Regions from separate parts of the Streptomyces sp. NPDC127038 genome, predicted to be linked through region 3. Evidence: riboswitches for the same ligand, from Rfam matches in the RefSeq annotation. Region 3 holds a riboswitch; each other region holds the start of a gene.
The links. A riboswitch is a leader RNA that binds a small molecule or an ion and turns the genes downstream of it on or off. The one in region 3 is predicted to bind S-adenosylmethionine.

Region 1 (4,800 bases), on a different contig from region 3:
GTGACCGGGTCGCCCGGCAGATAGTCCAGCACCAGGAACGAGACTGTGTAGGCCGCCCACAGCACACCGACCGCCTGGGCCAGCCGCTTGATCACATAGCGGCGCATGCGCTAGCCGATCCAGGTGTCGTGCAGTTGGATCCGGCTGGAGGCGTCGAAGTTCAGGTCGTGCACCTTCTTCGCCACGCCCAGCTGGGTCTGGAGCTCCACCACCGGCACGTAGCGGGCGTTCTGCACGATCAACTGCTGTGCCTGGGTGACCAGTTTCCTGCGCTTGGCCCCATCGACGGTCGCGGCCTGCTCGGACAGTGCGGAGTCGAGGGAACTGGCGGGCAGGCGGTAGAAGTTGGCCAGCTTGGTGGAGAAGGAGCTGCGCAGGATGTCGGGGTCGGCACGGGTCACGTTGCCCCACACCGCGTCGTAGTCACCCGACTGGAGCGTCGGGGCGAACTGCGTGACCTGGAGCTGCTTGAGAACCACTTCGACGCCGACGGCCTTGAGCTGCTGCTGGATCAGCTCCAGCGCGGGCTGGTTGGTGGCCGCGTTGGGGAACCACTTGATGGTCAGGCTGAGCTTCTTGCCGTCCTTGGCGCGGATGCCGTCGCTGCCGGTCTTCCAGCCGGCCTCGTCCAGCAGGGACTTGGCCGCGGCGGCGTCGAAGGTCAGGCCGGAGGCGAGGTCGGTGTAGTCGGGCGTGGTGTGCGCGAGGACGCTGGTGGCCGGCTGGGTACCGGTCGGGAACACCGTGTTGGCGATCTGCTGCCGGTCGATGGCGAACAGGATCGCCTGGCGCACCTTGGCGTCCTTGAGCAGCGGCCGAGAGTTGTTGAGGCCCAGACCGAACACGACGCCGGGGTTGGCCCGCCGCTGGAGGGTGACCTGGCCGCCCTTAAGGGCCGCCTCGTTGGCCTTGCCGACGCTGGAGACGGCGTCGACCTGACCGGACTGCAGGCTGCCGGCCCGTACACCCGCCTCCGGCACGACCTTGAACACCAGCTTGTCCAGATACGCATCGCCCTTCTTGGACCACAGCGAGGAACCCCAGGCGTATCCGGTGCGCTTGGCAAGGGTGAGGGACTGGTTCTGCACATACTGCTTCAGCACGAACGGCCCGGAGCCGATCACCCCGTCGCTGCACTTCTGCTGCGGGGTCTTCTTCACGCTGGCCGAGGACTCGATCCCCAGCGAGTGCGTCGAAGTGGCCTGCAGGAACTGGGCGTTGGGCTGGCTGAAGGTCACCTTCACAGTGAGCGGGTCGACCACCGTGGTGCTCTTGACGCCGCTCAGATAGCCCTCGGCGAGCGTCCCCAGGGCGCCGAGCTTCGGCACCGCGTCGAAGTTGTCCTTGACCACCTGCGCGGTCAGCTTCGAGCCGTCGCTGAAGGTGACGCCCGACCTCAGATGGAACGTGAACGTCGTGGTGTCGGAGCTGATGTCCCAGCTCTTCGCCAGCCACGGCACGATCTTGCCGGTCTTGGGGTCCTGGTCCGTCAGGGAGTCCACGATCTGGCGCACCGAGTAGATGGTCTCGTTGCTGGCGACCTGCTGCGGATCCACGCAGCCGGCGTCCGAACCTACCGCGAAGGTCAGGGTGCCGCCGGACTTGGGCTGTCCGGTGCCGCTGCCGGAATCGCCGCCGCCGGAGCCGCAGGCGGTCAGCAGAACACTGGTGGTCACAAGGGCGGTCAGTGCCGCCCACCGGGAGGTTCTGACATGGGAAAGTGCAGTCACGGAGGGCTTCTCCTACTCGTGTCACCAGGCACGGACGCCGTACGAGGCATGGCTGTGCGTGGGCGTGCGGCCCCGGCCGGCGCGACGCCGGTGCCGGGGGAGCGCTGTGCAGAGGGGGATCAGGGCGAAACGGGGGGATCAAAGACAGGCGGAGATCAGGCGCAGGCGGGTGCGGCGACGACAGGTGTCGTACTGCGGCCTGCGGCGGGAAGACCCGTCAGGCCTGACAGAGACAGCTGGTCGAGCGCTTGAGGTCGATGTGGCGCCGACGCGAGAGCCGGGAGAACACGGTGGCGCCGGCGAAACGGGCGCTGAGGTCACCACCGTGCCGCATATCGGTCCTCCACATGATCCGGCCCCGCTCCCGGGGCCACGCGCTTGCGGAGATCGTCGGTGATCCCGCCGGGCTTTCACCTGGAGCACCCCGCCGCGCGGGAGGGTTGCCGGTCAGCGAGCCAGGGCTTGACGCTGACACTCAATGCCGTTCGTGATCGTACGGAGCGGTCTTGGCGTACGTCAATGGCGCAAAAGGACGCCTCGTCAGGGGAGTCCGGGGCGAGAGTGCCGGCTCAGGAGCCGCCGCGCTCGCGGGGGATCTTCTGGCCGGCCTCGATCGCCACGGGCAGCCGGTTCTCGGCCGGGGGCAGCGGGCAGGTGGCCAGGTCCGTGTAGGCGCACGGCAGGTTCGCGGCGCGGTTGAAGTCCAGGACGACCGTGCCGTCGGCGGCGGGCGGATCGAGCGCCAGGGACCGGTTGGCGGCGTAGGTGGTGACCCCGGAGGTCGCGTCGGTGAACAGCACCAACAGCCGTCCCGCACCATGGCCGGGAAATGCGGTCAGCGACAGCGGGCGCCCGTCGAGCTCGAACTCGACCCTGCCCGGAGCGTCGTAGACATGCTCAAGGCCCTCGACCGCGGCGCCCACGGTGGCCGGCCGCGGTGTGTCGAAGGGGATGTAGCGGCCAGTTACGGCCCAGCGCGGATCGGGGGCGTAGGCGGGCGTGCCGGTGAAAGCCGTGCGCAGCGGCGCGTCCGGGTGCCTGGGGCGCACGATGTCCTGGCCGCCGCGCTTGGCGACCTCGATGACGGCGTCTCCCCAGACGGCGTCGACGCCGCCGCGCTCGGGAAGCACGTCGAAGCGGTGCTCGCCGCGCACCGGCGTCCCGTCGACGACCAGCTCCTCGCCCTCGTCGAGGTCCACGACGACGCCTTCGGGGCCGGTGTGCCACGAGCCGGGCGCGTCCGGGAAGCGCTGGGGCCGGTCGTCGAGCCAGTGCAGGCCGGTGATCGCCAGGAACCCGTGTGGGTCGGCGAGCCGGGCCTCCTGGCTGCGGTGCCACTCCAGCCAGGTCTCGGTGAAGGCGTGGAGGTCCGTGGTGGTGGCCTCGGTGGTCATGGGAATCTCCTTTGTGCCGGGGGTGCCTTCGGGCAGGGGATGCAAGGGGTTGTCGGGCCGACGGGTGTATTCAGCCGGCCAGCGCAGCCGGGCGATGGGGCGTTCGAAAGGAAGGCCGAAGCCGGACTCCGTCAGCAGTTTCGTGCCCAGGGCCAGACCGAGGTGATAGCGGCCGTGGGTGGCGGCCTGGGCGGTCTGGGCCTGGCTGGAGACGAGCAGCGGGTGGCGGCCGAAGACGGGGATCGCGGAGGTGCCGACCTGCAGTCCGGGCACTTCGCGCCCGACGAGCGCCGCGAGCTGGGGTGAGTCCGCGCCGAAGGTCTGCCCGAACCAGGCCGAGGTGAGACCGAACTCTGCAGCTTCTTGGGCCAGTTGGACGGTGGCGTCGACCTGGTTCGGCGCGTCGGACGCGTTGAGCGCTACTCCAACAGTCATGTCAGTTCAGAACGGGCGTCGGCCGGACCCGCATTCCGGTCCGCGTGTGACAGCTTCTTGTCAGTCATGTGTACTCAGCCATGAGTGGAAGGGCTGGCCCGGGGCTCAGCCCGCCTGCCGTCGGTCCGGTGCGGACCGGTGGGTGAGCGGTGCGCGCAGGCCGAGGTTCTCACGCAGGGTGTTGCCGGTGTATTCGGTGCGGTAGATGCCGCGTTCCTGTAGTTCCGGGACGAGCAGGTCGACGATGTCGTCGAGGCCGTCGGGGATGAGGTACGGAGTGACGTTGAAGCCGTCGATCGCGCCGTGCCGTACGTAATGGGCGAACTTGTCGGCGAGGCTGGCCGGAGTGCCGACGTGCCCGCGCTGGGGGCCCAGCGCGATGACGGTCTCGCGCAGCGACCAGCCGTGCGCCTCCGCTTTTGCCCGCCATTCGGCCACGATGGCGCGCGGGTCGGCGATGCGCCGCGCACCGAAGGAGCCGTCGTTCTCCGTGACGACCGGGTCCTCCTTGGGCAAGGGCCCGTCGGCGTCGCGGTCGGACAGATCGATGCCCCACAGCAGTCCGGCGATGCCCAGGGCCGTGGCCGGGGTGACCTGTTGGAGCCGGATCCAGCGCTTCTTCTCCTGGGCCTCCTCCTCGGTGGCGCCGATGATGATCTCGGTGCCGGGCAGGATGCGGAGGTCGTCGTCGGGCCGCCCGACCGCGCGCAGCCGACGCCGGATGTCTTCGGCGAAGGCCAGCGCGTCGTCGAATTCGGTGCCGTGCGCGGAGAAGATGACGTCGGCGTTGCGGGCGGCGAAGTCGCGTCCCTCACCGGAGTCCCCGGCCTGGAAGATCACGGGGTGACCCTGGGCGCTGCGCGGCAGGGTCGGAGCGAGGTCGACGTCGAACTGCGGCCCCTTGTGGCGCACTTGGTGGACGGCGCCGGGCAGCGACCAGGCGGGCGCGCCGATGGTGTCGGCGACTGCCCCGTCCTCCCAGCCGTCCCAGAGGGCGCGGGCCACGGTGAGGAACTCCTCGGCGCGCCGGTAGCGGTCGGCGTGGTCGAGGTAGCCGCCGCGGCGGAAGTTCGCGCCGGTCCAGGCGTTGTCCGTGGTCACCACGTTCCAGCCGGCGCGGCCCTCGGAGAGCAGGTCCAGACCGGAGAGGCGGCGGGCCAGATCGGCGGGTTCGTTGAAGGTGGAGTTGGAGGTGGAGACGAGGCCGATGCGGCGGGTGACCGCGGCCAGCGCGGCGAGCT
Region 2 (4,800 bases), on a different contig from region 3:
CTTCTGACCTCCCGCCGTCACATCGATCTGCTGCGTGTCTGCAGCGCCATCAACCCCCAGGGCTGAGCCGCGCCCATCCCGCACCGGAGACGCCCTCGGGCGTCGTGCCGTCCGGTGCGCACGGGAGAACTCCGCTCCCTCACCCGACGTCGCTTCCGCCGCGCGTACGTCCGCGCCCGCTCCCGGGGAGAGTCATGACTGTCACACCGCTGGCCGCCCACGCCGCCGACCGACCCGCGCCCGCCTTCCGGGGCCGGATCGGCCGGGACGCGCGCAGCGGCCACTACGCCGTTCCGGGCCGCTACCGCCTCCATCTGTCGACCGCCTGTCCCGGCGGCCTGCGCATCGCCGTCACCCACAGCCTGCTCGGCCTGGACACCGTCTGTCCGGCCACCTTCCTGCCCGCGGTCCCCGACTGCCCCGAGGGCGGCCACTCCGTCCTGCGTCCGTTGTACGAGGCCAGCGCCCACCGGTACCCCGGTCCGGCCGTCGCGCCGGTGCTCAGCGACGACTGGTCCGGGCGGATCGTCAGCACCCACGCCCCGGACATCATGCGCGACCTCGACCGCCGGTTTGGCGGCGACCGCCCCTCGCTCTACCCGTGCGGCGCGGAGTCGGAGATCGAGGCCGTCGAGTGGATGTGCGCGCAAGGCATCGAACAGGCCGCGCAGCACGCCGGATCGGCCGGTGGCGCGCCGGTGGAACGTGACACGGCACTTGGCATGCTGCTCGAAACGCTCGGGGCCCTGGAACGCTGGCTCGAAGGACGCACGTACCTGATCCGCGACGAAATCATCGCCGCCGACGTCGAGTTGTGGGTCGCCCTGGTCCAACTCGACACCGTGCACCGCAACCACCTCGACGCCTCAGCCGTCCAACGCATCGCCGACCACCCGACCCTGTGGGCCTACGCCCGCCGGCTCGCCGCCCACCCTGCCTTCGGCGGCCACCTCGACCTCGACGGCATCGAGCGCCGTCACCACGCCCGTTGCCAGGGCCTGGAGGCCGCCGGAGCGGCCGTGCGGATCCTGGACTGGGCAGCACACGCGGCCCGTTAGCCGTTCCACCTGGTGGACCGGCGTTGACATTCGTTCGGGCAATTGTCTTGACTATGGCCCAGAACGGTCATGAGTGTCAGCGACAAGCCCTGGCTTGCTGACTGGCAACCCTCGCTCCGCGGTGGGGTGCCCCAGGTGACGACCGGACCGAAGACGTTTCGGTAAGCGCGAGGCCCACACGGGCCGGAACAGTGATGGTGACGTCATGTACGCAGCTCCCAGGACGGCCACGCGCCGCTCCCAGGGCTGCGTACAGCCGTACCCGAACCCTCTCGTCGCCGATCGCGCCGTCGATCTGCTCCGCGTGAACAGCGCACTGTGTACCGCACCGGGCTGTGCCCGCTGTCGGGGCTGACACCTCCCCGCAGCCCCCGCACTCCCTGACGAACACCGCCCGTGCGGTGTGCCGTTGTCCTCCCCGCCCCCGGTACCTCACCGTCGTGTGCGCTTCCGCATGCCGCCGTGCTTCCGGGGTGTTCTCACCCAGCCGGAGCCCACCATGAGTGAACCCCCTGGCGCCACCGTCACCCTCCCCGAGGCGCCGACCGCCGACGAACCATCGAAAGCCCTCACTGCCCAGCGAGTTTTGACGCTGCGGCGCCCCGGACGCTGGATCGCCACTGCGGTCGTCCTCGTCCTGGTCGCCCAGTTCGTGCACGGACTGGTCTCCAACCCCTTCTACCAGTGGGACCGCTGGAGCTACTGGTTCCTGCGCCCCACCATCCTCGACGGCCTGCTGATCACCCTCGAAGTCACCGCCTACAGCGCGGTGCTCGGCCTGATCGGCGGCATCGTGCTCGCCCTGGCCCGGCTGTCGAGGAGCCCCGTGCTGCGCGCGGTCAGCTGGACCTACGTCTGGGCGCTGCGCTCCATCCCGCTCATCGTGGTACTGATCTTCCTCTACAACTTCAGTGCCCTGTACAAGACGTTGAGCGTCGGCATTCCCTTCGGCCCGGCCTTCTTCTCCTTCGACGAGTCGAAGCTCGCCACCGACATGGTCGTCGCCGTGATCGGCCTCAGCCTCAACGAGGCCGCCTACGCGGCCGAGGTCGTACGCGGGGGCATCCTCTCCGTCGACCAGGGCCAGCACGAGGCGGCCGCGGCGCTCGGCCTGCCGAAGGGCTACCAGTTCCGGAAGATCGTCTTTCCGCAGGCGCTGCGCTCGATCATCCCGAACTACGTCAACCAGCTCATCGGCCTGATCAAGGGCACCTCGCTGGTCTTCTACGTCTCTCTGCTCGACCTGTTCGGCTCGGCGCAGACCATGGGTTCCACCTACCCCGGCGACATCGTGCCGCTGCTGCTGGTCGTCACCGTCTGGTACCTGATCCTGACCAGCGTCGTCTCCGTCGTCCAGTTCTACGTCGAGCGGTACTACGCCCGCGGTGCCATTCGCAGCCTGCCGCCGACACCGCTGCAGAAGCTCCGCACCGGGCTCACCGACCTGCGGGCCCGCATCCGCCGGGAGGCCGCCGTATGACCGCCGACACCATCGAGGCCCTGGCGGACGTCGAGGCCGCCACCCTCGAGGTCCACGACGTGCACAAGTGGTACGGCACCCATCGGGTGCTGGACGGCGTCGACCTGACCGTCCGCCCCGGCGAGGTCACCGTGATCCTCGGCCCCTCGGGCTCCGGCAAGTCCACCCTGCTGCGGGTCATCAACCATCTGGAGAAGCCCGAGATCGGCCACGTCAGCATCAATGGCGAGCTGATCGGTGTGAAGCGACAGGGCGAGAGGCTCAAGGAGCTGAGCGAGCGCGCCATCCTCACCCAGCGCGGGCGGATCGGCTTCGTCTTCCAGAACTTCAACCTCTTCCCGCACCTCACCGTCCTGGACAACGTGGCCGCCGCCCCGGTCGCCACCGGCAGGCTCGGCAAGCCCGAAGCCCAGGAGCTCGCCCGCGAACTCCTCGGCCGGGTCGGCCTCGGCGACAAGACCGGCGCCTACCCGCGCCAGCTCTCCGGCGGCCAGCAGCAGCGCGTCGCCATCGCCCGCGCCCTCGCCCTGCGCCCCGGCGTCATCCTCTTCGACGAGCCCACCTCCGCCCTCGACCCCGAACTCGTCGGCGAAGTCCTCGCCGTCATCAAGGACCTGGCGACCAGCGGCACCACCCTTCTCATCGTCACCCACGAGATCGGCTTCGCCCGCGAGATCGCCGACCGGGTCGTCTTCATCGACAGCGGCAAGATCATCGAGCAGGGCCCGCCCTCCGAGGTCCTCGACAAGCCCCGGCACGAGCGGACCAGGGACTTCCTCAGCAAGGTCCTCTGACCCGCCGCACCCTTCAGACCTCCCCCCACGCCACCCTCATCACCTCCAGCGACAAGGAACGGCCATGCCCACCCAGTTCACCCGACGCAGCCTGATACGCGGCATCACCGCGGCGACCGCCGTCGCCTCCCTGGCCACCGGGCTCGCCGCCTGCGGTGGCAACAGCGACGCGGCCACCTCCACCGACAGCGCCAAGTCCGGCGAGGTCGTCATCGGACAGGTCTCCAACGGCGCCGCCAAGCAGACCTCCATCAAGGTCTCCGAGGTCAAGTCCATCAGCGCCGAACTGCCCGCCGCCGTCAAGAAGAGCGGCAAGCTGGAGATCGGCATCGGCGCCCTGCCGGCCGGCTTCCCGCCGCTGGCCTACGTGGGCAGCGACCAGAAGACCCTCACCGGCGCGGAACCCGACTTCGGCCGCCTGGTCGCCGCGGTCCTCGGCCTCCAGCCCGAGGTGAAGAACTCCACCTGGGAGAACCTCTTCGTCGGCATCGACAGCGGCAAGGTCGACGTGGCCTTCTCCAACGTCACCGACACCGAGGAGCGCAAGAAGAAGTACGAGTTCGCCTCCTACCGGCAGGACAACCTCGCCTTCGTGGTGCCGAAGAAGAGCACCTGGAACTTCGAAGACAACTACGAGAACCTCGCCGGCAAGACCGTCTCCGTCAGCTCTGGCACCAACCAGGAAAAGATCCTCCTGGAGTGGAAGGCGAAGCTGGCCAAGGAGGGCAAGAAGCTCACCGTCAAGTACTTCCAGGACAGCAACAGCGTCTACCTCGCCCTGTCCAGCGGCAAGATCGACGCGTACCTGGGCCCCAACCCCGGCATCGCGTACCACAACCGCCAGGTCGCGAACACGCCCAACGCCACCCGCACCGCAGGCACGTACTCCGGAGCCGGCGCGAGCCTGCAGGGCCTGATCGCGGCGACCGCGAAGAAGGACAGCGGCCTGGCGAAGCCGCTCGCCGACTCCATCAATTACCTGATCGAGAACGGTCAGTACGCCGAGTGGCTCAAGGCCTACAACCTCTCCAACGAGGCCGTCGCCAAGTCCGAGGTCAACCCGCCCGGACTGCCCCTCGACAACTCCTGACCATCGCGTGACCGGGACTCCGCCGCCGCCTCGCGGTGGAGTCCCCGCGCGCCGGACACCCGAGCCGCACCCCGGAGACTGCCACACCATGTCCGTGACCAGCATCGACGCCAGCTCCTCGCACATCCTGGACAACCCCGCCTGGGCCGCGCTTACCGGCCCCCACGCCCCCTTCGCCGAACGCATCGGCCGCGCCGCCCGCTACCGCGAGGACGTGGCACCCTTCCACGCCCTCTCCGACGAGGACGACCCGCGCGCCTGGGCCGACCTCGCCGCACTCGTCGGCCCTGGCGGCACCGCCGCGGTGCGGGGCGTCACCGAGGCGGCGGTGGGCTGGGAGGTCGTGCGCACCGGACACGGCGTCCAGCTCGTGGACAC
Region 3 (4,800 bases):
CGTCGAAGAGGATGATCCCGGGGCGCAGGGCGAGGGCGCGCGCGATGGCCACGCGCTGCTGCTGGCCGCCCGACAACTGCCGTGGATAGGCGGCGGTCCTGTCGGCCAGGCCCACGCGTGCGAGCAGTTCGCGGGCCAGTTCTCGGGCCCCGGCCCGGGACAGCCTGCCGGTCGCCACCGGGGCGGCGGCCACGTTGTCGAGCACGGTCAGATGGGGGAAGAGGTTGAAGTTCTGGAACACGAACCCGATGCGGCCGCGCTGGGCCAGGATGACCCTTTCGCTCAGCTCCTTGAGCCGGTCGCCGTGCCTGCGTACGCCGATGAGCTCGCCGTTCAGGCTCACATGGCCGCGTTCGGGCTTCTCCAGGTGGTTGATCACGCGCAGGAGGGTGGACTTCCCGGAGCCGGACGGACCCACGACGACCGTGACCTCGCCGGGCCGCACGGTCAACTCGACTCCGTTCAGGACCTGCTGGTCGCCGTACCACTTGTGGACGTCGTGCACCTCGACCGCCGCCGGCCGCGGTCCGCTCGTCACGCCGGTCATGTCGCCGTCTCCCTGCGGACCCGGGCCCGCGCCTCGCGCAGACCGCCTCGTACCTTCTGCAACGGGGTCGGCGGCAGGGTGCGCAGGGCGCCCCGCGCGTAGTACCGCTCGACGTAGAACTGGACGACCGAGACGACGCTCGTGAGGATCAGGTACCAGGCGGTGGCGACGAGGAGCAGGGGCACGATGTCGCCCGGGTAGGTGCTGCCCATGCTCTGCACGGTTCCGAACAGGTCAAGCAGGGACACGTAGAAGACCAGCGAGGTGCCCTTGACCAGACCGATCAGCTGGTTGACGTAGTTGGGGACGATGGAGCGCAGGGCCTGCGGGAGGACGATCCGCGTGAACCGGTAGCGCAGCGGCAGGCCCAGGGCGGCGGCGGCTTCGTGCTGCCCCTGGTCGACGGAGAGAAGGCCGCCCCGTACCACTTCGGAGGCGTACGCCGCCTCGTTCAGACTCAGTCCCACGACGGCGACGGCCATGTCGGTGGCCAGGCGGGACTCGTCGAAGGTGAAGAAGGACGGGCCGAACGGGACGCCTACGCTCAGCGTCCGGTACAGCGCACTGAAGTTGTAGAGGAACAGCAGGACCACGATGAGGGGCACCGAACGGAACAGCCAGGTGTAGACCCAGCTCACCGCGCGCAGCACCGGGCTCGGGGAGAGCCTGCCGAGAGCCAGCAGGACGCCGCCGAGCAGGCCGAGGACGGCGCTGAAGAGGGTGACTTCGAGGGTGATCAGCAGTCCGTCGAGGACGGTCGGGCGCAGGAACCAGTACGAGAACCGGTCCCACTGGTAGAAGGGGTTGGTCACCAGGCCGTGGGCGATCTGGGCGACCAGGACGAGCACCAGGGCCGTGACGATCCAGCGGCCGGGGTGCCGAAGGGGCAGCACCCGCTGGGCCGCCGGAGGCGCGGGGGCGGCGGGGACGTCGGTACGGGGGATCGCCTCGGCGGGCGGCGCCGTACCCAAGGGCACGGCGCTGCCGGGGAGTTGACTCATGGAGAGCTCCAGCGGACGCGGACACCCCGGATCCACGCGGGCGCGGCGCCGCGCCGAGCGGGAGAGGCTCGGTACGAGGCGGTGCGCGGCCTACGCGGAACGGGGGCTGGGCAGGAAGGGACGTACCGCGAGGGCGGCGGTCGTCAGAGACGCGGAGGAACCGTCAGCCCCGGCTGAGGGGGTGACACATGCCCGTACACAGTGCGCTGTTGACGCGCAGCAGGTCCACGGAGCGGTCGGCGCAGAGCACTTCGCGGCCGCGGCGCCGCCATGCGGCCGTCCCGTCAGCTGAGTGCATCGCCGTCACCGTTTCCACTCCGGCCGAAGAGGGCATCCCTTCGTGGGCCGCACGTTAGGCCCGCCCCGAAAAGAATGTCAATGCGGGTGACCACCAGATGAGACCGTGCTCGCGGCCTTCTTGACGGCGCAACAGAGCGCCCCGAGACTGACGGGGACGGTCACGATTGTCAGCGCCCACGGTGCGGTCCTCCGCCCCAGTGGTCATCGGCCCCGGCCCGCTGACAGGCAACCCTTCCACCGCGACGGGGTGCCCCGGGTGACGACCGGGTCCCGCCGGCGCGGTGGGGCAAGCGTGGTCTCGCGTCTCGCGAGCCCTGAGGTCGGGACCGGTGGAATGCCAAGGAACGGCTTGACGAGGCGCCTTCACATCGATCTGTTGCGTGTCTCCAGCGCCTACTGATCCGCGACCGGTCCGTTGATCCGGACCGGTGCGACAGGCGCGGTCAATCCGCATTCCGGCCGCCGGTGCCCACAAAGCGGCGGTGGCTTCCTTCTTCCCCCAAGGGAGAGTCATGCCCGAGACAGCTTCGCGCACGTCCAGTTCCGTCGACTCCCGTCCCTGTGAGCAGATTTCGCTGCCCTCCGCCCTCCGTTTCAAGCCGCCGGCGGCGCCGTCCGTCCTCCCCCACCGTGTCGACAGCCGCATCGGTGTGGGGCTGGCCGGCGGCTTCTACCCGGCCCCGCACCGCTACGAGCTGTATCTGTCACGAGGGTGTCCGCGCTCGCTGCGGATCGCCATCACCCTCGGGCTGCTCGGGCTTCGGGACTCGGTCGCCACCACGCTCCTCACGGACCCCGCGCGCACTCCCGAGGCCTTCGCCTCGCTGCGCCGCGCCTACGAGGCCACCGAGCATCACTTCGACGGGCCGCTGACGGCACCGGCGCTGTGCGACCGCTGGAGCGGACGCATCGTCAGCAACCACACGCCCGACATCCTCCGCGATCTCGCGGGACTGCTCTCCGGCCACACCACGACCTGCCCTTCCACGCTGTGCCCTCCGGAGCTGACCGCCGACATCGAGGCCCTGCGTGATCTGCTGGAGCGTGAGGTCACCCCGTCCGCCCGCCCCTCGGAGCTCGCGGCGGCCCTTGACCTGCTGGACTGCCAACTCGCCGCGCGTCCCTACGTCCTGGGCGAGAGCCTCACGGCGGCGGACGTCGACGCGTGGGTCGCGCTCACCGGGCTGGGCGGCCCGGAGATCCTCGGTACACGTCCCCGGCTCCTGGACTACGTACGCCGTCTCGGCGCCCACCCCGCCTTCCGGCCGGGCACCGACGCGGTGCCCGTGGCGGCGGACGCCTGACGCTCCCGGCCGCGGGGCCGGTCGCCGGCACTCGGTTCCGGGTGGACCTCGGCGGCCGGCCCCGCGGCCGGGCGGGCTCACTCTCGGGGGATCAGCAGGATGCTCAGGCCGCTCAGGGTGGAGGCCCACTTCCGTCCCTGGTCGAGGGTCTCACGGCCCGAACCCAGAATCCGGTCCTGGAGGAGCAGCGCCGCCGCGCGGAGTTCCTCCCACGGTTCCGGCGTGTCGAAGGCGCGCCGGGACCGCTCCACGGATCCGACCAGCGCACGACAGGCCGCCTCCACGTCGGCGACGTTCTGACCGGCCGAGCCGACACCGTCGATCGACCACGTCATCCACAGGCGGCCCATGGCCTCACTCTGTCCCATCGCGGGAACCGCCGCACGCCCGTGGCATCGAGCGCCCTCATTCTCTCGACGTGGCCCCGTCGACTCTCGGTCCGTAGTAGACATGCGGCGTGTCCCGCCCGGTCCGGAGCGGGTGGAGAACGGATACCGATGAACGAAACGAGTCGAACCGCACGGCGGCGCGGACTCGGACCGAAGCCCCGGGGCATCGCCGTGGCGGCGCTGGTCGCGGCCGGGGCACTGGTCTGTCTGGTCGTGGCGTTCCGGCCGGGCGGCCACCAGGCCGACGCGGGGCGCACCAGCGCCACGGCGGCCGCCGGTTCCCGGGGGACCCAGGACCCGGGCCGGGCGGCTCCGGCCGCATCGATGTCCGCCGCGGCCACCCGGTCGCCGGGGCCCACGTCCTCCCCGGCGGTGACGGCCCGCCCGTCCACCACGTCGGCACGCCCGTCGGCCCCGGACACCCCGCGGACCACGGCGAGGACCGCCTCCCTGGCGGGGCGGATCCGCCCGGGCACCGACTACCGGGGGGTGGCGACGACGTACGACGCCGGGAACGGGGACGGCTCCTGTTCGTACGGCCCGAGCAGTGACGTCTTGACCGCGGCGATGAATCACACCGACTACGAGACGTCCGCGGCGTGCGGCGCGTACGTGCTGGTGCGCGCGGCGGACGGCGCCACCGTGACGGTCCGGATCACCAACGAATGCCCGACGGGCTGCGCTCCCGGGCAGCTCGACCTCAGCGCCCAGGCGTTCGCGCGGCTCGCGGCCCCGTCGGCCGGCCGCATCCCGATCACCTGGAAACTGCTGAGCCCCGGCGCCTCCGGTACGGTCGCGCTCCGCTACAAGACGGGGTCCAGCCGCTACTGGTGCGCGGTCCAGGTGATCGGACACCGCAACCCGGTGGCCCGGCTCGAACTGCGCACCGCCGGCGGATGGCGGTCTCTGCCGCGCACCGAATACAACTACTTCCTCGCCGAGGACGGCGGCGGCTGCGGCGGCACGGTCAGGATCACCGACATCTACGGTGAGCGCCTGACCGCCGAAGGCATCGCGCTGCGCCCCGACGTGGTTCAGACGACCCGGCTCCAGTTCGCCCGGCACTGACCCGTACCGGCGGAGGCGCCGGGAGTGCGTCCCTCGCCCCGTGTACTCCCGTCGCACGCCGGGGCGCACCGGGGACGAGCACCCCGGAGCCCCCGGCCCTCGGCTCTCCCCGGCCCGCCTACTCCGAGCCCTTGGCGCAGCCCACCACGGCGGCCGCGGGACCGGCTCCGGCCACGGCGGGGCCGGGGACA
Region 4 (4,800 bases), on a different contig from region 3:
GAAGGCCAGATCCCCAAGCCCACCGTCGAGGAGTACAAGGAGATCACGAGCGGCCACGGCCACCACTGATCCCCGGCAGTCCGCCACGGCAGGAGCCCCGTCCATGCAACGGACGGGGCTCTTTGCCGTCCCCCGGGCTGGATAGGGTGGACTCACCCGGTGCCGCGGGGTGATTCCACCCCGTGTCACCACGACACCGTGTCACCCGCGACCGCGTGACCCACGAACCCAGGAGCGACCATGAGCGCTGTGAACCCCGCTGGAGGCGACACCGCGGCGGGCCGTTCCTGGCCCGCTGTACTGAACGGACTGCTCGAAGGCCGCGACCAGAGCGCGGACGACACGGCCTGGGCGATGGACCGCATCATGCGCGGCGAGGCGACCGACGCGCAGATCGCCGGTTTCGTGGTGGCGCTGCGGGCCAAGGGCGAGACCGTCCAGGAGATCGCCGGACTCGTCCGGGCGATGTACGAGCACGCCAATGTGATCGAGGTGCCCGGACGCACCGTCGACATCGTGGGAACGGGCGGCGACGGCGCGAAGACCGTCAACATCTCCACGATGTCCTCGATCGTGGTGGCCGGCACCGGCGCCAAGGTCGTCAAGCACGGCAACCGGGCCGCGTCCTCCGCGTCCGGGGCGTCGGACGTCCTGGAGAAGCTCGGCGTCAACCTCCAACTGCCGGTGAGCCGGGTCGCCCAGGTGGCGGAGGAGGCCGGGATCACCTTCTGCTTCGCGGTCAAGTTCCACCCGGCGCTGCGTCATGTGGCGGCGGCCCGCGGCCAGTTGGGCATCCGGACCACCTTCAACGTGCTCGGCCCGCTGACCAACCCGGCCCGGGTGAAGGCCCAGGCGGTCGGTGTCGCCGATCCCCGGATGGCGCCGATCGTGGCGGGCGTGTTCGCCGAGCGCGGCAACTCCTCGCTGGTCTTCCGCGGCGACGACGGTCTCGACGAGCTGACCACCACCGGGGGCTCCCACGTCTGGGTGGTCCGCGACGGCAAGGTCACCGAGGAGCGCTTCGACCCGCGGGACGTCGGGCTCCCCGTCGTCCCCGTGGAGGCGCTGCGCGGCGCCGACGCCTCGTACAACGCGGAGGTCGCCCGGCGCCTGCTGGACGGCGAGCAGGGGCCCGTACGCGACGCCGTCCTGCTGAACTCGGCGGCGGCCCTGGTGGCCCTCACACCGGGCGCGGGGCCGCTCGCCGGGCAGCTCCGCGACCAGATGGACCGGGCGGCCGAGGCGATCGACTCGGGCGCCGCCAGGCGCACCCTGGAGCGCTGGGTGGCCGCCAGCAACGCCTGATCCACCCGCCCGTCCCGCACGGGCGCCCGCGCGGGACGCAGTCCAGGATCCGGACTGCGTCTTGCGCGCGGAAGATCCTCTGGCAAGATGCTGTACCAGGTCATGAGTGACAGCCATCAGGCCCCGGCCGGCTGTCCGGCAACCCTCCGTCCGTGGCGGGGTGCCCCGGGTGAAGACCAGGTCGTAGGCAGCGAGGTCTACGGCAAGCGCGGACCCCTCCCGCTCTCCGGGCGGACCACCAGGGGTCCTGGTCGTTCGAGGGAGCCTTCTGTGAGCAAGCGAATGCGATAGGGCGTAGAGCCCCGCCCCCGCACACCCTTTTCACCTTTTCCCGCGCCCCGCCCGCCTCCCGGCGGCCGGTTCCCGCGGTGATCCCGCCTGCCTCTCACAGGAGCTCGCCATGTCTGTCTCCACCGTTGCCGCCGACCAGAGTGTTTGTGCCCCCCTGCCCGTTCTGGGCAGGGATGTCACCGTCCCCCTCGTCACCGGCGGCGAGGTGACCTACGCGGCCCTCGACTACGCGGCCAGCGCCCCCGCCCTCCAGCGGGTGTGGGACGACGTCGCCGCGTACGCGCCGTACTACGGCAGCGTCCACCGGGGCGCCGGCTACCTCTCGCAGCTGTCCACCGACCTCTTCGAGAACGCCCGCAGGACCGTGGAGGAGTTCCTCGGCTGCCGGGCCGGCGACCAGGTGGTCTTCACCCGGTCCACCACCGACTCGCTCAACCTGCTCGCCTCGGCCCTCCCGGCCGACTGCCAGGTCTTCGTCTTCGAGACCGAGCACCACGCCTCGCTGCTGCCCTGGCGCGAGGCCCGCGTGACCTACCTGAACGCCCCGCGCACCCCGGGCGAGGCCGTCGACACCCTGGAGCGCGCCCTCGCCGCCCGCGACCCCTACGGACCGGCCCTGGTCTGCGTCACCGGCGCCTCGAACGTCACCGGGGAGCTGTGGCCCGTACGGGAACTGGCCGCCGCCGCGCACGCCCACGGCGCCCGTATCGTCCTCGACGCCGCCCAGCTCGCCCCGCACCACCCCGTGTCGGTCGCCGACCTCGACGTCGACTGGGTCGCCTTCTCCGGGCACAAGCTGTACGCGCCCTTCGGCTCCGGCGTCCTCGCCGGCCGCTCCGACTGGCTGCGCGAGGCCGAGCCCTACCTCGCGGGCGGCGGCGCCAGCCGCAGGGTCAGCCGGCGCGCGGACGGCGGCGTGGACGTGGAGTGGCACGACAGCGCCGCCCGCCACGAGGCCGGCTCGCCCAACGTCATCGGCGCCTACTCGATCGCCTCGGCGTGCAAGGCGCTCACCGAGGAGGGCTTCGAGCGGATCGTCGCCCGCGAGCAGCACCTGATCCGCACCGTCCGCGCGGGCCTCGCCGAGGTTCCCGAGGTCCGGGTCCTCTCCCTGTTCGGCGACGACGCCCCGAGGGTCGGCGTCATCTCCTTCGTCGTCGAGGGCTGGAACAGCTCGCACTTCGCGGCCGCGCTCTCCGCCGAGTACGGCATCGGCGTCCGCGACGGCCTCTTCTGCGCCCACCCGCTCGTCCGCACCCTGCTCGGCAGCGCCCCGGAGACCCAGGGGGAGTGCGGAGCCCCGGAAGCGGCCCCCGGCGAGAAGTCCCTCAACGCCATCCGCGTCAGCTTCGGGGCGGGCACCCCCGACGAGCACGTCGAGCGGTTCGTCCGCGCGGTGCGCGAGCTCGTCAGGGACGGAGCCCGCTGGCAGTACCGCACCGAGGGCGGCCGCTGCGTCCCCGCGGTCTGACACCCGCGCCCACCCCGCCCGGAGGCGGCGCCGCGTCGGTCAGGAGTCGAGACCGATCGCGAACGCCGCCTCCAGGTCGTGCTGGGAGTACGTACGGAACGCCACGTGCGTGTCCGTCGCCTCGACGCCCGGGATCTTGCTGATCCGGCCGGGGATGACGTCCGCCAGGTCGTCGTGGGCCTGGACCCGGACCATGGCGATCAGGTCGTAGGTGCCGGTGACGGAGAAGACCTCGCTGACGCTCTCCAGGGACGCGATCGACTCGGCGATCTCGGGGATCCGGTCCACGCTGGTCTTGATGAGGACGATCGCGGTGATCACGGCTGGTTCTCTCCCTAGGGGGCCGCTGCTGGGGATCTCACCCTACTCGCGGTCCACCGGGCCCGGCCGCTCCAGCGGGGGCCCCGGGACCGGCCCCGGAGCGGGCACGGCCGCCCGGCGGCGGCGGAACCGCGCCCAGGCGTAGACGAAGCCCAGGGTGAAGCCCACCAGATGGGCCAGATAGGCCACCCCGGGGCCCGAGGAGCTGCGCCCCGCCGCCAGCCACTGGAGCGTGAACCAGAACGGCAGCACCACCCAGGCGGGGAACCGCAGCGGCAGGAAGAACAGGAACGGGAAGAGACTGGTCACCCGCGCCCTGGGGAACAGGTACAGGAACGCGCCGAGCACCGCGGAGATCGCCCCGGAGGCCCCGACCAGGGACTGCTGCGAGCTCGCGTTGGCGGCCGCGTAGCCGAGCAGGGCCAGATATCCGCAGCCCAGGTAGAAGAGGGCGAACTCCAGGTGTCCCATGCGCTCCTCGGTCATCAGCCCGAAGACGTAGAAGAACAGCATGTTGCCCAGGAGATGGAGCCAGCTGCCGTGGATGAACAGCGCGGTCGCGGGGGTGAACGCCTCGCCCGGAGCCCCGCCGAACAGGCCGGCCGGCACGACGCCCCAGCGGCGGAAGTACGCCCGCTGCGCGACCAGCAGTTCGTCCCCGGTGCCGTACGCGGGATCCAGGCCCGAGGCGGGTCCGATCACGAAGATCAGACAGCACAGGACGATCAGCCCGTACGTCACCGGCGCCGACCGTCCCCGCAGTGCCCTGCCGGCCGCCGCACTCCAATTGCCGATCATGGTACAGAGCATGACGTAAGCGGACCGATGCGCACGGAGTGCCTCGCCGCCGTGGACACCCGAGCGTCGAGTACCCGCCAGGCCGTAGGGTTACGAGCCAAAGGACCGGGAAATCCGGCGCCGGACGGACACGAGAAGGAAGCGGCTGCCCTATGACAGTTCCCCTGCCCGACGCCAAGACCCGCTGGCGCTGTGCCCTCTGCGGCAATCTCACGCGTTTCGACGTGACCCGTTCGTCGAAGGTCGTCGAGTATGTGCACCTGGACCTGGCCGGTGAGCCGAAGGTCGAGGAGCGCGAGGTGGTCAGTGAGACCATCGAGTCGGTGCGGTGCCGTTGGTGCAACGCGGTGGATCAGGTCGAACTCGTGGACAGGCCGGGCGCCGGCTCCTGAGGGAGCGGGCCCCGCACGGATATTGGGGTGAACGGATGGTGGAGACCACAGGCGGGGAGCCGGACGACGGCACCGCCGAGGTGCTCGACCGTCCGATGCCCGACGGCGTGCGCCGCCGGGTCGTACAGATCGTCTCGGACGGCTTCGGCGGGCTGACCGTCTCCGAACTGCCCGCGCAATTGAGGCAGTACGCCCGATTCGCTCCGAATCGCCGCGCCAAGT

Region 1: it holds a riboswitch for S-adenosylmethionine, as region 3 does, so the genes downstream of both, ACFWI4_RS15285 (putative leader peptide) here and ACFWI4_RS22315 (cell envelope biogenesis protein OmpA) in region 3, are expected to answer to the same signal.
Region 2: it holds a riboswitch for S-adenosylmethionine, as region 3 does, so the genes downstream of both, ACFWI4_RS15180 (amino acid ABC transporter permease) here and ACFWI4_RS22315 (cell envelope biogenesis protein OmpA) in region 3, are expected to answer to the same signal.
Region 4: it holds a riboswitch for S-adenosylmethionine, as region 3 does, so the genes downstream of both, ACFWI4_RS18625 (aminotransferase class V-fold PLP-dependent enzyme) here and ACFWI4_RS22315 (cell envelope biogenesis protein OmpA) in region 3, are expected to answer to the same signal.

Annotation. Positions count from the first base shown of each region.
Region 1 covers NZ_JBHXDQ010000017.1:70,753-75,552, reverse strand. The annotation lists gene ACFWI4_RS15295 (ABC transporter permease) at 1-107, opposite strand, end outside; gene ACFWI4_RS15290 (ABC transporter substrate-binding protein) at 111-1,730, opposite strand; gene ACFWI4_RS15285 (putative leader peptide) at 1,948-2,064, opposite strand; SAM riboswitch class IV at 2,100-2,213, opposite strand; gene ACFWI4_RS15280 (DUF1684 domain-containing protein) at 2,300-3,124, opposite strand; partial or broken gene ACFWI4_RS15275 (LLM class flavin-dependent oxidoreductase) at 3,206-3,559, opposite strand; gene ACFWI4_RS15270 (NtaA/DmoA family FMN-dependent monooxygenase) at 3,665-4,800, opposite strand, start outside.
Region 2 covers NZ_JBHXDQ010000017.1:48,694-53,493, reverse strand. The annotation lists gene ACFWI4_RS15190 (putative leader peptide) at 1-66, shown strand, start outside; gene ACFWI4_RS15185 (glutathione S-transferase family protein) at 195-1,058, shown strand; SAM riboswitch class IV at 1,124-1,232, shown strand; gene ACFWI4_RS15180 (amino acid ABC transporter permease) at 1,558-2,538, shown strand; gene ACFWI4_RS15175 (amino acid ABC transporter ATP-binding protein) at 2,535-3,332, shown strand; gene ACFWI4_RS15170 (ABC transporter substrate-binding protein) at 3,397-4,422, shown strand; gene ACFWI4_RS15165 (GNAT family N-acetyltransferase) at 4,511-4,800, shown strand, end outside.
Region 3 covers NZ_JBHXDQ010000032.1:54,620-59,419, forward strand. The annotation lists gene ACFWI4_RS22300 (amino acid ABC transporter ATP-binding protein) at 1-547, opposite strand, end outside; gene ACFWI4_RS22305 (amino acid ABC transporter permease) at 544-1,548, opposite strand; gene ACFWI4_RS22310 (hypothetical protein) at 1,712-1,846, opposite strand; SAM riboswitch class IV at 2,005-2,147, shown strand; gene ACFWI4_RS22315 (cell envelope biogenesis protein OmpA) at 2,361-3,152, shown strand; gene ACFWI4_RS22320 (hypothetical protein) at 3,230-3,520, opposite strand; gene ACFWI4_RS22325 (expansin EXLX1 family cellulose-binding protein) at 3,650-4,609, shown strand; gene ACFWI4_RS22330 (PP2C family protein-serine/threonine phosphatase) at 4,728-4,800, opposite strand, start outside.
Region 4 covers NZ_JBHXDQ010000024.1:16,791-21,590, forward strand. The annotation lists gene ACFWI4_RS18615 (cytochrome bc complex cytochrome b subunit) at 1-69, shown strand, start outside; gene trpD (anthranilate phosphoribosyltransferase) at 241-1,305, shown strand; SAM riboswitch class IV at 1,404-1,520, shown strand; gene ACFWI4_RS18625 (aminotransferase class V-fold PLP-dependent enzyme) at 1,706-3,067, shown strand; gene ACFWI4_RS18630 (Lrp/AsnC family transcriptional regulator) at 3,107-3,388, opposite strand; gene ACFWI4_RS18635 (rhomboid family intramembrane serine protease) at 3,431-4,186, opposite strand; gene ACFWI4_RS18640 (hypothetical protein) at 4,339-4,578, shown strand; gene ACFWI4_RS18645 (NYN domain-containing protein) at 4,614-4,800, shown strand, end outside.